Regions from separate parts of the Cupriavidus sp. YAF13 genome, predicted to be linked through region 2. Evidence: riboswitches for the same ligand, from Rfam matches in the RefSeq annotation. Region 2 holds a riboswitch; the other holds the start of a gene.
What was found. A riboswitch is a leader RNA that binds a small molecule or an ion and turns the genes downstream of it on or off. The one in region 2 is predicted to bind cobalamin.

Region 1: linked by a shared signal. The riboswitch ahead of AB4061_RS24395 (TonB-dependent receptor) and the one ahead of AB4061_RS10000 (TonB-dependent receptor plug domain-containing protein) in region 2 are both predicted to bind cobalamin.

What each region holds. Positions count from the first base shown of each region.
Region 1 is NZ_JBFRDD010000032.1:113,111-117,846, reverse strand. Features, by position in the region: gene AB4061_RS24400 (methyl-accepting chemotaxis protein) at 1-1,246, opposite strand, end outside; cobalamin riboswitch at 1,551-1,808, shown strand; gene AB4061_RS24395 (TonB-dependent receptor) at 1,934-4,192, shown strand; gene AB4061_RS24390 (PepSY domain-containing protein) at 4,200-4,736, shown strand, end outside.
Region 2 is NZ_JBFRDD010000009.1:33,120-44,862, reverse strand. Features, by position in the region: gene AB4061_RS10025 (adenosylcobinamide-GDP ribazoletransferase) at 1-210, opposite strand, end outside; gene cobT (nicotinate-nucleotide--dimethylbenzimidazole phosphoribosyltransferase) at 252-1,292, opposite strand; gene cobO (cob(I)yrinic acid a,c-diamide adenosyltransferase) at 1,345-1,986, opposite strand; gene AB4061_RS10010 (ABC transporter ATP-binding protein) at 1,979-2,815, opposite strand; gene AB4061_RS10005 (FecCD family ABC transporter permease) at 2,821-3,819, opposite strand; gene AB4061_RS10000 (TonB-dependent receptor plug domain-containing protein) at 3,841-5,793, opposite strand; cobalamin riboswitch at 5,892-6,136, opposite strand; gene AB4061_RS09995 (hypothetical protein) at 6,345-6,662, shown strand; gene AB4061_RS09990 (cell division protein ZapA) at 6,659-7,000, shown strand; RNA gene ssrS (6S RNA) at 7,314-7,524, shown strand; gene AB4061_RS09980 (EVE domain-containing protein) at 7,708-8,202, shown strand; gene AB4061_RS09975 (sulfite exporter TauE/SafE family protein) at 8,287-9,099, shown strand; gene AB4061_RS09970 (SIMPL domain-containing protein) at 9,219-9,920, shown strand; gene AB4061_RS09965 (malonate--CoA ligase) at 10,056-11,609, opposite strand.

The DNA.
Region 1 (4,736 bases), on a different contig from region 2:
TGATTTCCTTGGCCGCGCCCGCGCTGCGCTGCGCCAGGTTGCGCACCTCGCCAGCCACCACCGCAAACCCGCGTCCTTGCTCGCCGGCGCGCGCGGCTTCCACCGCGGCGTTAAGCGCCAGGATATTGGTCTGGAACGCAATGCCGTCGATCACGCCGATGATGTCGTTGATCTTGCGCGAGCTGGCGGTGATGCCGCGCATCTTGTCCACCACCTGGCTGACCACGCTGCCGCCCTGCTGCGCGATCTGCGAGGCGTCGGACACATACTGGCTGGCCTCCTTGGCGTTGTCGGCATTCTGGCGCACCGTCGCGGTGATCTGCTCCATGCTGGCGGCAGTCTGCTGCAGCGAGGCCGCCTGCTGCTCGGTGCGGCTCGACAGGTCGCTATTGCCCGAAGCGATCTCCTGGGCCGCCGAGGTGATGGAATCGGCCGATTGCTGGATGCCCGCCACCGTGCCGGCGAGCTGGTCGCGCATATGGCCAATGGCGTACATCAGGCTGGAGCGGTCGTCCGGGTGAGTTTCGACGCGCGCCGTGAGGTCGCCGCTGGCCATGCGCAAGGCAAGGGCCGCGGCGGTAGCGGGCTCGCCGCCCACCGAGCTCTGGATGCTGCGGATCAGCAGCGTAGCCACCGCGGAAATCACAATGCCCAGCAGCACCAGCAGCCCCAGCGATTGATAGAGCGAGGCGCGGAACTGCGCTTGCACGTCATCCATATACGTGCCGGCGACCAGATCCCAGCCCCACGGCTTGAAGCGCGCCACGTAGCCGATCTTGGGGCTGGGCTGGTCGCTGCCCGGCTTGGGCCACCAGTAGTCCAGGTGGCCCGCGCCGTCGGCCGACGCGCCGCGGGCCGCGATATCGGCGTACAAGGCGTTGCCCTTGGCGTCCTTGAAGTCGCTCATGTTCTTGCCGTTGAGCTTGGCGTTGATGGGATGCATCAACAGCACGGAATCCGCGCCGACGATGGTGATGTAGCCATCCTTGCCATAACGCTGTGCGGCGACGCGGGCCGTGGCCTGGGCCTTGGCATCGGCCTCGGACATCTTGCCCTGGCGCGCTTGCTCGGCATAGTCGCGCACCAGCGAGAGCGACATGTCGACGATATTAGCCAGCTCGCTGCGGCGATCGGCCATTTGCAGCTGGCGGGTCTGGAAGGCATGCATCACGGTCAGCAACAGCAGGCCGAGCCAGGCCAGCACAAGGGGAATCCACAGCTTTTTTCGCAGGGTCAGACGATTCATGGCACTCGCTTCTCGGGGCAATCGCCAGTCATGCAGGAGGCATGCGGCATCTCCGGATATCGGAGCCGGGCTCGCCTTCTTTAGCGAAAGGCGCGGCAGGACGGCACGAAAGGCCTCGAAGCGCAGAAAATGCCGCATGAAGCACCAAAATGGCGACAGGTTGCGCCAGGCTGAAACGCCAGCGCACTCGCACGGTGCAAAGAAAACGCCTGCCATCCGCCCCCGAAAGCAGCGCAAATACGGCTACAATGCGCCTCGCATTCCACCCAGCAATTGCAATTGACTTGCAATTGCCTTGCAAGTGGACTGCCAAGGGTTCGAAGGTGCCTCCGGCGCGCAGCGCGCGGCGGGGGTTAAACGGGAAACAGGTGCGCCGCCGGCCATGCCGCGGCTAATCCTGTGCTGCCCCCGCAACGGTCAGCAGGTACAAAGGTGTCACGCCGCGCCAACAGGCCGCGGCAGCCACTGCGCATCATCGCGCGGGAAGGCGGCACCCCGGACGCGCCCCAGCGGCAGGCGTCCCCCTGCAAGCCCGGATACCGGCCTTCGACCGATCACCGGGGCTGCGGACGGGCGGCCAGGCGTGAGACGGCTGGCCACGCGTCTGGCAGTCACTGCGCGCTCGTCCGCGGCTGGTTCGTTTATTGCCGCCGGGCGGGGTCGCCCGCGGCCAATGATGGAAAGTTCATGTCCGCGCGCCCTCGCATTGCCCGTACCGCCTCGCCGGCGGCCGTCACGCCACGCAAATGTCGTCATGCGCCCAAGCCGCGCCAGCTCGCGCATCGTTGCGCGCTCGCGCTATCGCTGGGGGCCTTCGCCGGCCTCGGCGCCGATGCCGCCTGGGCGGCGGACGATGCGCAACCTTCGGAGCGAGCGCAATCGCAGCCGTCGCGCGGCAGCACGATGCTACCGGCGGTGGTAGTCAGCAGCGCCTCGCAGCCGCCCGGGCTCGCGCTGTCCGAGCCCACCAGCACCGGCAGCCGCCTTGGCCTGACCCCGCTGGAAACGCCCGCTAGCGTGGAAGTCCTGTCCGGCGACACCATTCGCGAACGCGGCGATTTGTCGCTGCGCGAGGCCGTGACCCGCGCCACCGGCATCACGTCCAATGGCGCGCCCGGCAACGGCGGCACGGCGCTCGCGGCACGCGGCTTCGCAGGCCAAGGCTCGGTGATGCAGTTGTACGATGGCACGCGCCTCTACGTGGCCTCCGGCACCGTCACCTTCCCCTTCGATACCTGGTCCGTGGACCGCATCGAAGTGCTGCGCGGCGCGGCCTCGGTCATGGTTGGCGAAGGCGCGATCGGCGGCGTGGTCAACGTGATCCCCAAGAAGCCGATACGCGCGCCGATCGCCAACGAGCTGCAGCTCACCGGCGGCACGCAAAGAACAGCACGCGCGGCGTTCGACAGCGGCGGCGCAGTCAACGAGACGCTCTCCTACCGCTTCAACGCCAGCTATAACCGCTCCGGCGGCTGGGTGGACCGGGGCGACTCGCGCAGCCTGGCGGTGTCGGCCGCGGTGCGGCTAGACGTATCGCCCGAGTTCAACCTGACGCTGTCCTATGACGATGCCGACCAGCACCCGATGCAATACCTGGGCACGCCGCTGGCGGGCGGCGGCCTGGACACCTCGCTGCGCAAGAAGAACTACAACGTTGGCGATGCCGACATCACCTACCGCGACCGCTGGACCCGGCTCGCGGCGCAGTGGCAGCCCAACGAGCGGGTCACGGTGCGCAACCAGTTCTACTACCTCACCAGCCAGCGCCACTGGCGCGACGCCGAGTCCTATACCTTCCTGCCCGCGACGGGCCAGGTGCGCCGCACCGACTACCTGGAGATCCTGCACGACCAGGAACAGGTGGGCAACCGCGCCGACCTGAAGATCGATGGCCAGTTGTTCGGCATGGCCAATACCGCCATGGTGGGGTTCGACGTTAACCGCATCAACTACACCAATAGCAGCAACTCGCCCTATGGCGGCGCATCCACGGTCAATGCCTACCAGTTCGACCCGGGCCAGTTCTTCAGCCCGCCAGGCGTTGTCACGTCGCCGCGCTTTCGCACCCACACCACGCAAGCCGCGCTGTTTGGCGAGGACCGCCTCAAGCTGACCCGGGAATGGTCGGTGATTGGCGGCGTGCGGCTGGACCATGCCCAGCTGGAACGCGGCAACCTGCTCACGGGCGACGACTGGACCCGCAGCTTCAACAACGTCACGTGGCGCGCGGGCACCGTCTACGCATTCACGCCAGCCCTGTCGGTGTATGCGCAGTACGCCACCGCCACCGATCCGCTGAACGCACTGATCTCCACCTCGGACGCACAGAAGGATTTCAAGCTGGCCGCCGGGCGGCAGATCGAAGCCGGGGTCAAGCAATCGTTCTGGAACCAGCGCGGCGAGTGGACTTTTGCCGCCTACCAGATCGTCAAGAAGAACCTGCTGACACGCGACGCCAACAACCCGGCGTTGGCGGTGCAGGTGGGCGAGCAATCCTCGCGCGGGCTGGAGGCCTCGGTCAGCGTGGAACTCATGCGCGGGTTGCGGTTGGAAGCCAACGGCACCGTGCTGCGCGCCCGCTACGACAACTTCGCGGAAAGCGTGAACGGCGCGCTGGTCTCGCGCAATGGCAATGTGCCCACCAGCGTTGCGCAGCAGGCGGCCAACCTGTGGCTGACGTGGGCCTTCGCACCGCAGTGGCAGGTAGGCAGCGGCCTGCGCTACGTGGGCAAGCGCTACACCAACAACGCCAATACCACCACCATGCCGTCGTACACGGCGGTGGATGCCTCGCTGCAATGGCGCGTATCGCGCAAGACGGCGCTGACGCTGCGCGTGTACAACCTGTTCAACCGCGACTACGCCGAATCCTCCGGCAACAGCGGCAGCCAGTGGCTGCTGGGCCGGCCGCGCGCGGCCGAGCTGTCGGCCAACTTCTACTTCTAGGCCCGGCATGGCAAGCACACCCCTGTCCTGGCGTGAAGCGTGCTGGCGCTTCACGCGCCGCTGGCTCTACCTGGTGCACCGCTGGGCCGGGATCGCGGGCTGCCTGCTGATCGCCATGTGGTTTCTCTCGGGATTGGTCATGATGTACGTGGCCTTTCCCGCGCTAACCGACGCCGAGCGCCACGCGGGGCTCCCGCCGCTGGACCTGCCCGGGGTAAGGATCACGCCGGATGCCGCGATGGCCAGCGCGGGCCTCACCCGCTTTCCGCGCAGCCTGCGCCTGGAGATGATGGGCGCGCACCCGGTCTACCGGATGATCGACTGGAACGGCAAGCCTTACACCGTCTCCGCCCGCGACGCGGCGCGCATCGAGCAGGTGGATGCCGTCGCCGCGCAAGCTATCGCCCGCCGTTTCTCCGGTGCGGCGGGCGCGCGCTGGGTGGAAACCGCGGAGCGCGACCAGTGGACCGTGCCCAACGGGCTCAATCCCTGGCGGCCGCTGCATCGCATTGCGCTGGACGATGCGGCCGGCTCCGAGCTGTAC
Region 2 (11,743 bases):
CATGCCCAGCAGCAAGGCCACGCCCGGCGGCCACCACTGCAGCGCGCCCCAGCTCGCCAACGCGCCCAGCGCGCCGACCAGCAACCCCACCAGCGGAAAGTAACGCGCCGCCGCATTCAGGTAGTGCGGCGCAAAGCCGACCCAGCGCGGCACCGGCACCCGCGTGAAGTAGCCGACGGCGGTCAGGAAGTAGCGAAGTTCGTCGAGCATGGGCAGGTGCGTTGGGCCAGGTAGCGGGAGCGTGCCGCAGTCTACGCCGATGCGGTGCTGACGCCAGCCGCGCCGAAGGTGGCCATCTCGCGCAGGAAGGCCGCGGCGGACGCGACCAGCGGATAGGCCAGCGCGGCGCCGGTGCCTTCGCCCAGGCGCAGGTCCAGCGCCAGCAGCGGCTCGGCGCCGAAATAGTCCAGCAGGCGGCGGTGGCCGTGCTCGTGCGAGCAATGCGAGAACACGCAGTATTCCAGCACCTCGGGCGCGAGGCGCTGCGCCACCAGCAGCGCGGCCGAGGCGATAAAACCATCGACCAGGATCACCATGCGGCTGGCGGCCGCGGCCAGGAAGGCGCCGGTCATCATGGCGATCTCGAAGCCGCCGAAGGCGGCCAGTACGTCGAGCGGCTCCACCGCGTCCGCGTGCAGCGCCAGCGCCTGCGCCAGCACCGCGCGCTTGCGCGCGAGGCCCGCGTCGTCCAGGCCAGTGCCGCGGCCGATGCAATCTTCAATCGGTGTATCGGTAAGCCGGCTCACCAGGCAAGCGGCCGACGAGGTATTGGCAATGCCCATCTCGCCAAAGCCAATCACGTTGCTGCCCTGCTGCGCGTGGCGCAGCACGCGCGCCATGCCGGCGGTGAGCGCCGCCTGCACCTGCTCCGCGCTCATGGCGCGCTCAGAGGCAAAATTGCGCGTGCCCGCGGCAATGCGACAGTTGACCAGCCCGGGCACGGACGGCAGCGGCGCGCGCACTCCCGCGTCCACCACTTCCAGCGTCAGCCCGTGCAGGCGCGAGAACACATTGATGGCCGCGCCCCCGGCCAGGAAGTTGAGCACCATCTGCGCCGTGACCTCGGCCGGATAGGCGCTCACGCCGGCATCGGCCACGCCGTGGTCCCCGGCGAACACGATCACCGCGGGGCGCTTGAGCTCCGGCGCGCCACTGCCGGTAATCAGGCCGATCTGCAATGCCAGCCCCTCGAGCCGGCCGAGCGCGCCGAGCGGCTTGGTCTTGGCATCGATGGCGGCTTGCAAGGTCGGGCGCAGGGAGGTGTCGAGCGGGGCGATGGCGGGTAACTGCATGGTGTTTCTTGGTGTGACTGAGAAAGGATTCGCTGGAACAAGAATAGACGTTTTACATCTCGACGCCACGTTGGGCCTTGATGCCTTGCTGGAAGGCATGCTTGACCGGCGTCATGTCCGTCACGGTATCCGCCGCCTCGATCAGCGCGGGCGGTGCGCCGCGGCCAGTGATGACCACGTGCTGCATCGGCGGGCGGGCACGCAGGTCGGCGATGACGGCGTCGACATCCAGGTAGTGCAGCTTGAGCGCGATATTGAGCTCGTCCAGCAGCACCAGCCCGATCGACGGGTCGCGCAGCAGCGAGCGCGCCACCTCCCACGCGGCCTGGGCCTTGGCCACGTCGCGCGCGCGATCCTGGGTTTCCCAGGTGTAGCCTTCGCCCATCACATGGAAGGCGCACTGCTCCGGAAAGCGCCGCAGGAACAATTCCTCGCCGCTGGGAATGGCGCCCTTGATGAATTGCACCACGCCGGCCTGCATGCCGTGGCCAAGCGCGCGCACCACCATGCCAAAGCCGGAGCTGGACTTGCCCTTGCCATTGCCGGTGGTGATGACGATCACGCCGCGCTCGTCCTGCGCGGCGGCGATCTTGGCATCCACGACATCCTTCTTGCGCAGCATGCGCGCCTTGTGGCGCTCGTCGCGGGCGGCGTCTTCCGACGTGGAGGTCTCAAAGGCTTTGGGTTCAGTCATGTTGGGTTTCGTCTGGTGCGGGAAAATGCGCCCCGTCGGCGATCAGCGCGGTATGGCGGCCGTCGCTGACGCTGACAATGGGCGTGCGCAGCGCGTGCGAGCAATGCGCGGGGGTCAGGACCTGCGCAGCGGGGCCATGCAGGCACAGGCCGTCTTCGGCCAGCAGCAAGGCATGGGTCGCGTAGCGCCGCGCCAGGTTAAGGTCGTGCAGGATCACCACGATGGCATGACGGCCGGCGCGCGCCAGCCGGGCCAGGGTTTCCAGCACCATGATCTGGTGGCGCAGGTCGAGGTGGGCGGCGGGTTCGTCCAGCATCAGCAGCGGCGCCTGTTGCGCCAGCGTGGCAGCCAGCGAAACGCGCTGGCGCTCGCCGCCGGACAGGGTCAGCACGTCGCGCCCGGCCAGCGCATCGAGATCCATCTCGCGCATCACGGCCGCGACCACCGCGTCGTCCTCGCGGCCGGCCCAGCCCCAGCCGGAGAGATGCGGGTGACGGCCCACCGCCACGGCGTCGCGCACCGACATCGAGAAGGTGTCGTGCACCGCCTGAGGCAGGTAGGCGCGGCGCAATGCCAGGGCCGCGGGCGGCGTCTCCAGCGGCGCGCGGCCATCCAGCAGCACCACGCCGCCGTCCGGCTTGCGCAGCCCGGCCAGCACCGACATCAGCGTGGACTTGCCGACGCCGTTCGGGCCCACGATGCACCACAGCTCGCCCGCCTGCATGGACAAGCTCAGGCCATCGAGCAAAGCGCGCGCGCCGGCGCGCAACTGCAAGGACTGCAGCACCAGCGGCGGACAAGCGGAAACGGGTTCATTCCAGGTCGGCATGGGAGTCAGCGCGGCCTGCGCAGCAGTAGAAAGAGGAAGGTCGGCACGCCCAGCAGCGCTGTGATCACGCCCACCGGCAACTGCGCCGGCGCAATCACCGTGCGCGCCACCAGGTCGGCGGCCATCAGCAACGTGCCACCCAGCAAGGCCGAGGCAGGCAACATCAAGCGTTGGTCGTTGCCCCAGGCAAGGCGCACCAGGTGCGGCACCACCAGCCCGACAAAGCCGATCGAGCCGGCCGAGGTAATGGCCACCGCGATCGCCAGCGAGGCCAGCACGAACACCGACATGCGCACCGCGCCGACGCGCACGCCCAGCGCCTGCGCCACGGTCTCGCCCATCAGCATGGCATTGAGCGAGCGCGCCATCGGCATGGCCAGCAGCACGGCCAGCGCCAGCGCACCCAGCGCAAGGCCATAGCTGGCGGTGCCGCCCAGGTCGCCGGTCAGCCAGAACAGCATGCCGCGCAAACGGGCCTCGGGCGCCACGCTCAGGATCAGGGTAATCAGCGCGCCCCAACCGGCGGCCAGGATCACGCCGGTCAGCAGCAGGCGCGAGCCGGCCTCATGGTGCCCGCCCTGCACCTGCGGATGCAGCAGGTCGCGCCGCGCCAGCGTGGCCACCAGCACCATCGAGAACAGCGCGCCGCCGGCCGCGCCGGCCTGCACCGTCCACAGTGGCCACATCATCAGCATGGCGGTGAGCGCACCGGTGGCCGCGCCGCCCGATACGCCGAGCACATAGGGCTCGGCCAGCGGATTGCGCAGCAGCACCTGCATCAGCGCGCCGGTCAGCGCCAGCAGGCCACCGCACGCGAACGCCGCTGCCGCGCGCGGCAGCCGCAGCTCACGCACGATGGCGCCGGCGGTATCGTCGGCGCCGCCGGACAGCGCCTGCCAGACCTGCGCACCCGACAGCGGCACGCTGCCCATCGCCAACGACAGCAGGAACACCGCCACGCCGGCGGCGGCAAGCATCAGCCAGACGGCTAGCGCGCGGCGCATGTCAGGCAACCATCCTCATTGTCATTTCTGACGCCAGCCCAGCGTGACAAAGCCGGCGCGTCCCTGCGTGTTGAAGGGATAGGCGAGCTGGTAGTTCTTGTCGAACAGGTTTTCCACACGGGCGGCCACGAACCATTGCTTGTCGATGTTATAGCGGGCATTGAGGTTGACGATACCGTATCCGCCGAGCGTGCGCGAGCCACTATCCATGCGCGTCGAGGAGATGATCCACTCGCCGCCCAGGCGGAAGTCGCCAAACTGGCGGCCCACGTCGAAGGCGGCATGGCGGCGTGCGCGGCGCAGCAACTGCGTATTGCTCTGCTCATCCACCGGGTTCTGGAAGGTGATGCTGGCACCCACGTCGGTGCCCATCAGCTTGGCGCGCCAGGAGGCTTCGATGCCTTGCACCTTGGCCTTGTTGACATTCTGCGCCAGGTACAGGCCGTTGGGCTGCAGCGCCGAGGTGATCAGGTTGTCGTAGCGGGTCTCGAACGCGGTCACGCGCAGCAGGCCGGCGGCATCGGTGTTGTACTGCGCGCCCAGCTCGACCGACTTGGCGCGCTCGGGCTTGATGCCCCGCTGGCCGTAGCCAGGATAGTAGAGCTCGTTGAACGTCGGCGCGCGGAAGGCATTGCTGGCGTTGGCGATCAGCTTGAACGCATTGGTCAAGTTATAGCCGTAGCCGGCGAAGTAGCTGGCCTGGCTGCCAAAGTCCGAGTAATGGTCGTTGCGCACGTTGAGCTGCAACTGATGCTTGCCCAGGCGTCCGTCGTAGCCGCCAAACACCGAGGTCACGTTGCGGTTGGGCGCGGCATAGGTGCTGGAATCGAACTCCTGCTGCAGGTATTCGGTGCCGAACAGCAAGGTGTGCGTGGGTGCCAGCGCGTATTCGTTCTGCCAGGTGTACTGGCGGTTACGTGTATTGAAGCGGCTGTCGAACAGGCCGTTCTTGGTGTTCTCGCTGCGATCCTCGCTCTGGGCCACCTTGAAGTGCGTGCTCCAGTCCCGGGTAATCTTGCCGTTGACGAAGGCGGATACCGTGTACAGCTCGCTGTTCATCCACCAGACATCGGTCGGCTTGCCCACCGTGCTGTCGTAGGAGAGCTTGCTCTTCGAATAGTAAGCGGTGACGCCGGCGTCCCAGTCGCTGGTGAAGCGATGCTTGACCTGGCCCGATACGCTCTTGTTGTCGTAGGGGTTGTCGTTGGGGTTGGCCTTGGGCTGCTGCTTGGTGTTGATCGCCGAGAAGCCGTCGGTCTTGATGGCCGAGCCGGTGATATTGAACGACGTGTCGCCGATCTGGCCGCCGTAGCCCACCGTGCCCTGGCGCGTATTGTTGCTGCCGTACTCGATCTGCGCGTTGGCCGCCGGGGCCTGGCCCGCGCCGCTCTTGGTGAAGATCTGCACCACGCCGCCGATCGCATCCGAGCCGTACAGCGCGGAGACGTTGCCCCGCACGATCTCGATGTGGTCGATCTGATCGGGCAGGATGTTCGACAACTGGGCCGTGCCGCTGCTGGCCGACGAGACACGCACGCCGTCGATCAGGATCAGCGTCTGGTTGCTGTTGGCCCCGCGCATGAACAGGGTGGTATTGGAACCCAGGCCGCCATTGGCGGCAAACTCCACGCCGGCTTGCGTGCGCAGCAGCGAGCGTAGATCGATCGCCTGCGAGTTGACGATGTCCTGCCGGGTCACCACGGTCGTGTGCGGCAGCGCTTCGGTGATCGGCTGGGGAGTGCGATTGGCACTGACCACCACCGGCGTGAGCTGCGCGTCGGCGGCCGGCTGCACGGCGGCGGCCTCGCTGGCCTGGGCCATGGCGGCGCCGGGCGCGCACACGGCGAGCAGGGCCAGCAAGGCGACAGGCGTGGCACAGACTTGTCGGGAGACAGAAACGGAAACAGAAACGGGGGCGGTGGCGGGGCGCGCCGGCAATGCCGGACGGCTCGACCTGTAAGACGATGAGCGCATGATGCGGATTGTGGGAGAGAGCTGCCTGGTCCGTTCCCCCGCGGACCGTCTGGCGACGAAGCGCGCCGCTGGCTTGCGCGGCAAAAAGCAGCGGAGGGCGGCGCACTCTCGTTCAGGCCGGTATCCGGGCTGACGACACCAGTCCGACCGCCTTCCCGAACCTTGCGGTTCAGTGGCTGAGTGGTCGGCCTTGCGATCTTGCGATCACGGTCGCTTACCGTTGCGGGGGCAGCACAGGTTGGCTCGGCCCTGCCCTGGCGGCGGTGGCTGGCTCCCTGTTTCCCGTTGAACTGCAACCCTGTAGTGAATAGGATTACGAGCACCTGGAACGTGCGCGAGTGTAGGCAGTTTCGAGGCAAGCGTCAATGCCGCGGCAAAACGGGGGGAAAGCGCCTGGAAACAGGCATAAAGCCGCCGCCACGGATGCCGTTAAACGACGATGCATGCAACTTCGGCGCGCAGGCCCGGTCACACACGTCTGCGTTCGCCGTCCGCACGATAGCGCTTGGGCTAAAATCCCAGAACCCGAGACCCTAGATATGACAGGCTCTATGCTCACCGAACTCGAACAACTCGCCGCCAAGATCGGGCGTGTGCTGCACCATGCCGATACCCTGGCGGCGGAGAACCAGCGGCTGCGGGAGGAGATCGAACGCCTGCAGGCCGACGCCAGCCAGCTGCGCGGCGACCGTGAAGCCATGGCCGCCGACCGCGAGCTGCTCAATATCAAGATCGAGGAAGCGCAGCTGCGCATCCAGTCGATCCTGGACAAGCTGCCCACCGCCAGCGACGCCCGCCAGCTCGACCTGCTGGGCGAAGGCGATGCGGCCAGCCGCGCCGAACAGAAGGCACCCGGAGAAAACGCATGAGCAATAAGCAAGTCGAAGTGATCATTGCCGGCCAGTCCTACCGGTTCGCCATTGCCGCCGACAACGAGGCCGCGCTGCTGGAGGCCGTGGCACTGGTAGACGGCCAGATGACGCGGCTCAAGGGCGGGGTATCCGCCAAGGGCGTGGAACGCGTTGCCGTGATGGCCGCGATCAGCATCGCCTCGGACCTGCTCTCGCTCAAGCGCAAGCAGCAAGAAGATGGCGCGATTCCCGTTGATGCAGTGCGTGCGCGCATTCGCGAGCTGAACGAACGCGCGGACGAAGCCCTGCGCCAGTACGCGCATGTGGGCACCAATTCGCCCGTGCCGCGCAACTGATGTCCTGCCCTGCGCCGGCGGTGTACCGCACGGCACAGGTAGGCAGCGATACGCGCGTGATTTCGGCCCGATGTGCCCCACATGCCGCGCGCGTCAGCAAAATGTAACGACACGCAAAGACGGGCTTGGTATGGAAAGCCTCGCGGTGTATAGTGGAGCCAAGCCGCACCAAGCCACATAGCTGCGGTACCTTAGGTCGGGTTATCGCGCCTGACCGCCGTTTTCATCCCATCCAAGTTAGAAACGGCAAACGTCTGACAGCCGTGCCAAAGCAGTATGCGTTTGGCAGTGCAAAAAAGTCAGACGTTTGACAGTTTCCCTGCCTGGTTCGTCAGGATCATATTCCTTGAACCGATAAGCATTTGTTGGTGCGGGATTATGCCGTGTGGGCGAGCGCGTCGCATGGTTCATAGTTGCAGTCTGGACTCCCTGAACCGGTGATGTACCCGAAATGCGGCTTCCGCAGCCACTCTGAACCTCACTTGGGTTCAGGATGCCGATCCAGCGGCCGAGGCGGGGACCCCTCTAAAGGCGGTGGTTATTCAACCACCGCCTTTTCCTTTTGCGGCGCAGGTTGACCTGCGTTGCCTCTGCAGTGCCCTCCCTCTGTGTTTGCGCCACGGCCCACATCCGCCAGACGGTTTTCTTTTGGCCGTGCTTGCTGCACCATATCGCTGTCGCCAACGTCACGCCCGCCCTGCCCGCCCATGAGCCGATCCACGCAAGCCAATGCCGCCGCGCGCGCCCGCCAGTACTGGCTGATGAAGTCGGAACCCGACGAGGCCAGCATCGATACGCTAGCCGAACGCGGCACCCTGCCATGGACCGGCGTGCGCAACTACCAGGCCCGCAACTTCATGCGCGACGGCATGCAAATTGGCGACGGCGTGCTGTTCTATCACTCCTCCTGCCCACAACCCGGCATTGCCGGCCTGGCCGAGGTCAGCTCGCAGCCCTACCCCGATCCCACCCAGTTCGACCCGAAGAGCGATTACTACGACGCCGCCGCCAAGCTGGATGCACCGCGCTGGATGCTGGTTGACGTGCGCTTTGTCGGCAAGGGCCCGCTGATCTCGCTGGCCGACCTGCGCGCGCATGACGAACTGGCCGACATGGTCGTGCTACGCCGTGGCAACCGGTTGTCGATCACGCCGGTGACCCCGGCCGAATGGCGATTCATCACCACGCGGCTGATGCGCTAGCCTGGCACCGGCGGCGACAGCAGCGGCATGACACAATGGCTGCCGACTACATAACTACAACGCCAACAAGGTCGATTCCGCGTCATGAGCTTTTCCCTGATTCCCGGGCTGCTGTTGCTCGGCGCCTTTACCGGCTTCTGTGCTGGCTTGCTTGGCGTAGGCGGCGGCATGCTGATGGTGCCCTTCCTCACGCTGCTGTTCACCGCCCTGGCCTTCCCGCATGAGGCCATCGTCCATATGGCGATCGCCACCTCCATGGCGACCATCCTGTTCACCTCGCTGTCCTCGGTGCGCGCCCACCACAAGCGCGGCATGGTGCGATGGAAGCTGGTGCTGGCCCTAGCGCCCGGCATCCTGATTGGCGGCATGATCGGCGGCGGCAAGGTCTTCGCGGCGCTCAAGACCAGTTGGCTATCGCTGCTGTTCGCTGTATTCGTGGGCTTTTCGGCATGGCAGATGCTGCGCAACCGCAAGCCCGCCCCGCACCGGCAACTACCGGGCACGCCGGGCATGCTGGGCGCGGGCGGCGTGATCGGCTTCTTGTCCAGCCTGGTGGGCGCGGGCGGCGGCTTTGTCTCGGTGCCGTTCATGACGTGGTGCAATGTGCCGATCCACAACGCCGTGGCCACCTCGGCCGCGCTCGGGTTTCCCATCGCGGTGGCGAGCGTGATCGGCTATGTGTGGAGCGGGCTGGGCCAGACCGGTCTGCCGGCCGGCTCGCTCGGCTACATTTACCTGCCGGCGCTAGCGGTGATCGCGGTTGCCAGCGTGCTGACCGCGCCGCTGGGCGCGCGCACCGCGCACCGCATGGATGTCGCACAGTTGAAGAAAGTCTTCGCCTGCCTGCTGTTCAGCCTGTCGGCCTACATGATGTGGAAGGCCTGGCACGCGTTCTAAGGCCACAGGTGCCAGCGATGCACTCGCGGATACAAGTAGATACAAGGTCGCACGCGACGTAGCGGAACGATCACCTGGGCCGCGCGTCTGATACCCATTGCCTTGAAAGGGAGAATCCAATGAAACATCTGCTTGCCGCCACGCTGCTCGGTACCACCGCCATGGTTGCCTCCGCCCAGGGCGGCGGCCCGGCCCACGAGCCGGCCCCTGCCGGCGTGCTGTCGCTGTCCGCCCAGGCCGCCACCGACGTGCCGACCGACGTGGTCCACCTGACGCTCGCCGCCGAGCAGGAAGGGGCGGAGCCGGGCGCGATTTCCTCGGCGCTGTCAGCCAAGACGGCGGATGTGATCGCGCAGGCCAAGCGTACCAATGGCGTGCAGGCGCAATCGGGCGGCTTCACCATCTATCCGTCCAACGACAAGAACGGGCGCATCAGCACCTGGCGCGGGCGCGCCGAGGTGATTCTGGAATCGCGCGATTTCACCGCCGTGTCCAAGCTCGCGGGGCAGCTCGCCAGCCAGATGCAGGTGCAGAACATCAGCTTCTCGCTCTCGCGCGAAGCCCGCCACGCGGCCGAGGCCAAGCTGACCGAGCAAGCCGTGGCCTCGTTCCGCGACAAGGCCCAGGCCACCACCAAGCTGTTCGGCTACGGCAGCTACACCATCCGCGAAGTGCAGGTGGGCGAGGTGGGCGCGGTGCAGCCGATGCCGCGTATGTACGCAGCCAAGGCCATGATGGCTGATTCCGCGCCGGTGCCGGTCGAGGGCGGCAAGGCCCAGGTCACCGTGACGGTGAACGGCTCGGTGCAGATGCTCAAGTAAGCGCCGTCCAATGCCACAGGCTCAAGGTTCAAGGGTCAAGGCAGAAGGCATGGAACAAGGCCCCTGCCGCGCAAGCGGCAGGGGCCTTGTCTTTGATGCCTAAGCCATCAAGAAGCCATCAAGGAGCGGCCGTGCTTACAGCGCCCCGAACTGCTGGCGCAGCACGTTCTTCTGCACCTTGCCCATGGTGTTGCGCGGCAACTCGTCCACTACGTGCACGCGCTTAGGCACCTTGAAATTGGCAATGCGACCCTTGAGCCCGCCAATCAGGCTCAGCGCATCCAGCGAGGCACCGGGCTTGCCAACCACCACCGCCACCACCGCTTCGCCAAAATCGGCATGCGGCACGCCGATCACGGCGCTTTCCGCCACGCCCGGCATCTCGTCGATAAAGCTCTCGATCTCCTTGGGGTAGACGTTGTAGCCACCGGAGATGATCAGGTCCTTGCTGCGGCCGACGATGGTCAGGTAGTCGTCGGGCACCTTGCGCTCGCCAGCCTGGCTGACGATGGCGCCGCCAAAGCGGCCCACGTCGCCGGTCTTGAACCAGCCGTCGGCGGTGAACTCTTCCTGCGTCTTCTCCGGCATGCGCCAGTAGCCCTTGAACACATTCGGGCCACGCACTTCCACATTGCCGATCTCGCCGGCCGCGCAAGGCTTGCCGTCGCCATCCACCACCCGCACCGACACACCCGGCAGCGCCTTGCCAACGGTGCCGCCGATACGCTCGCCGTCTTGCGCTTCGTACGGGTTGGAGACCAGCATCACGGTCTCGCTCATGCCGTAGCGCTCCAGGATGGTGTGGCCGGTGCGCTCGCGGAAGGCATCGAAGGTTTCCATCAGCAGCGGCGCGGAGCCGGACACGAACAGGCGCATGCGGCGGCAGGTGTCGTCGTCAAAGCGCGGCTCCTGCACCATGCGCACGTAGTACGTGGGCACGCCCATCATCACGGTGCAGCGCGGCAGGAATTTCAGGATCTGCGCCATGTCGAGCTTGGGCGCCCAGATCATCTTGGCGCCGGCCAGCAGCGCGCCGTGCGACGCAACGAACAGGCCATGCACGTGGAAGATCGGCAGCATGTGCAGCAGCACGTCGTCGCTGCGCCAGCCCCAGTACGCATGCAGCGTCTTGGCGTTGGAGGCCAGGTTGCCGTGCGTGAGCATGGCGCCCTTGCTGCGGCCCGTGGTGCCCGAGGTGTAGAGAATGGCGGCGAGCTCGTCGGCACCGCGCGCCACCGTGGCGAAGCGGTCCGGTTGCACGGCAGCGCGGGACAACAGCGAGCCTGAGCGGTCGTCGTCCAGCGTGAAGACGTGCTTGGTGCCGTGGCGGAACGCAACCTTGGACACCCAGCCGAAGTTGGCGCTGCTGCACACCACCACCGCCGGCTCCGCGTTGCCGACAAAGTAGTCGATCTCGGCTTCCTGGTAGGCGGTATTGAGCGGCAGGTAGATGTAGCCCGCACGCAACGTGGCGAGGTACAGGAACAGCGCCTCAGGCGATTTTTCCACCTGCACCGCCACGCGCGCGCCCTCGGGCAGCTTGAGCGCGGCCAGCAGGTTGGCCATCTTGGCGGTGGCGCGGTCCAGGTCGTCCCAGCTGTAGTAGAGGCCGTCGTGGGTTTCAATGCAGCAGGCACTGCGGTCCGCCGGGAAGCGGGATTCGAATAGGGCGAACAGGTTGGCGTTCATATTGCGGAAGATGAAAAACGGAATCGGCAATAGCATGGGCAATCCGCATGGGCAATCCGATCGATAGCCGGCAATGATACCTAAAGCGATTGCCCGTGCTTTTACCCGTGCTTTTGCCCGTGCTTTTGCCCGTG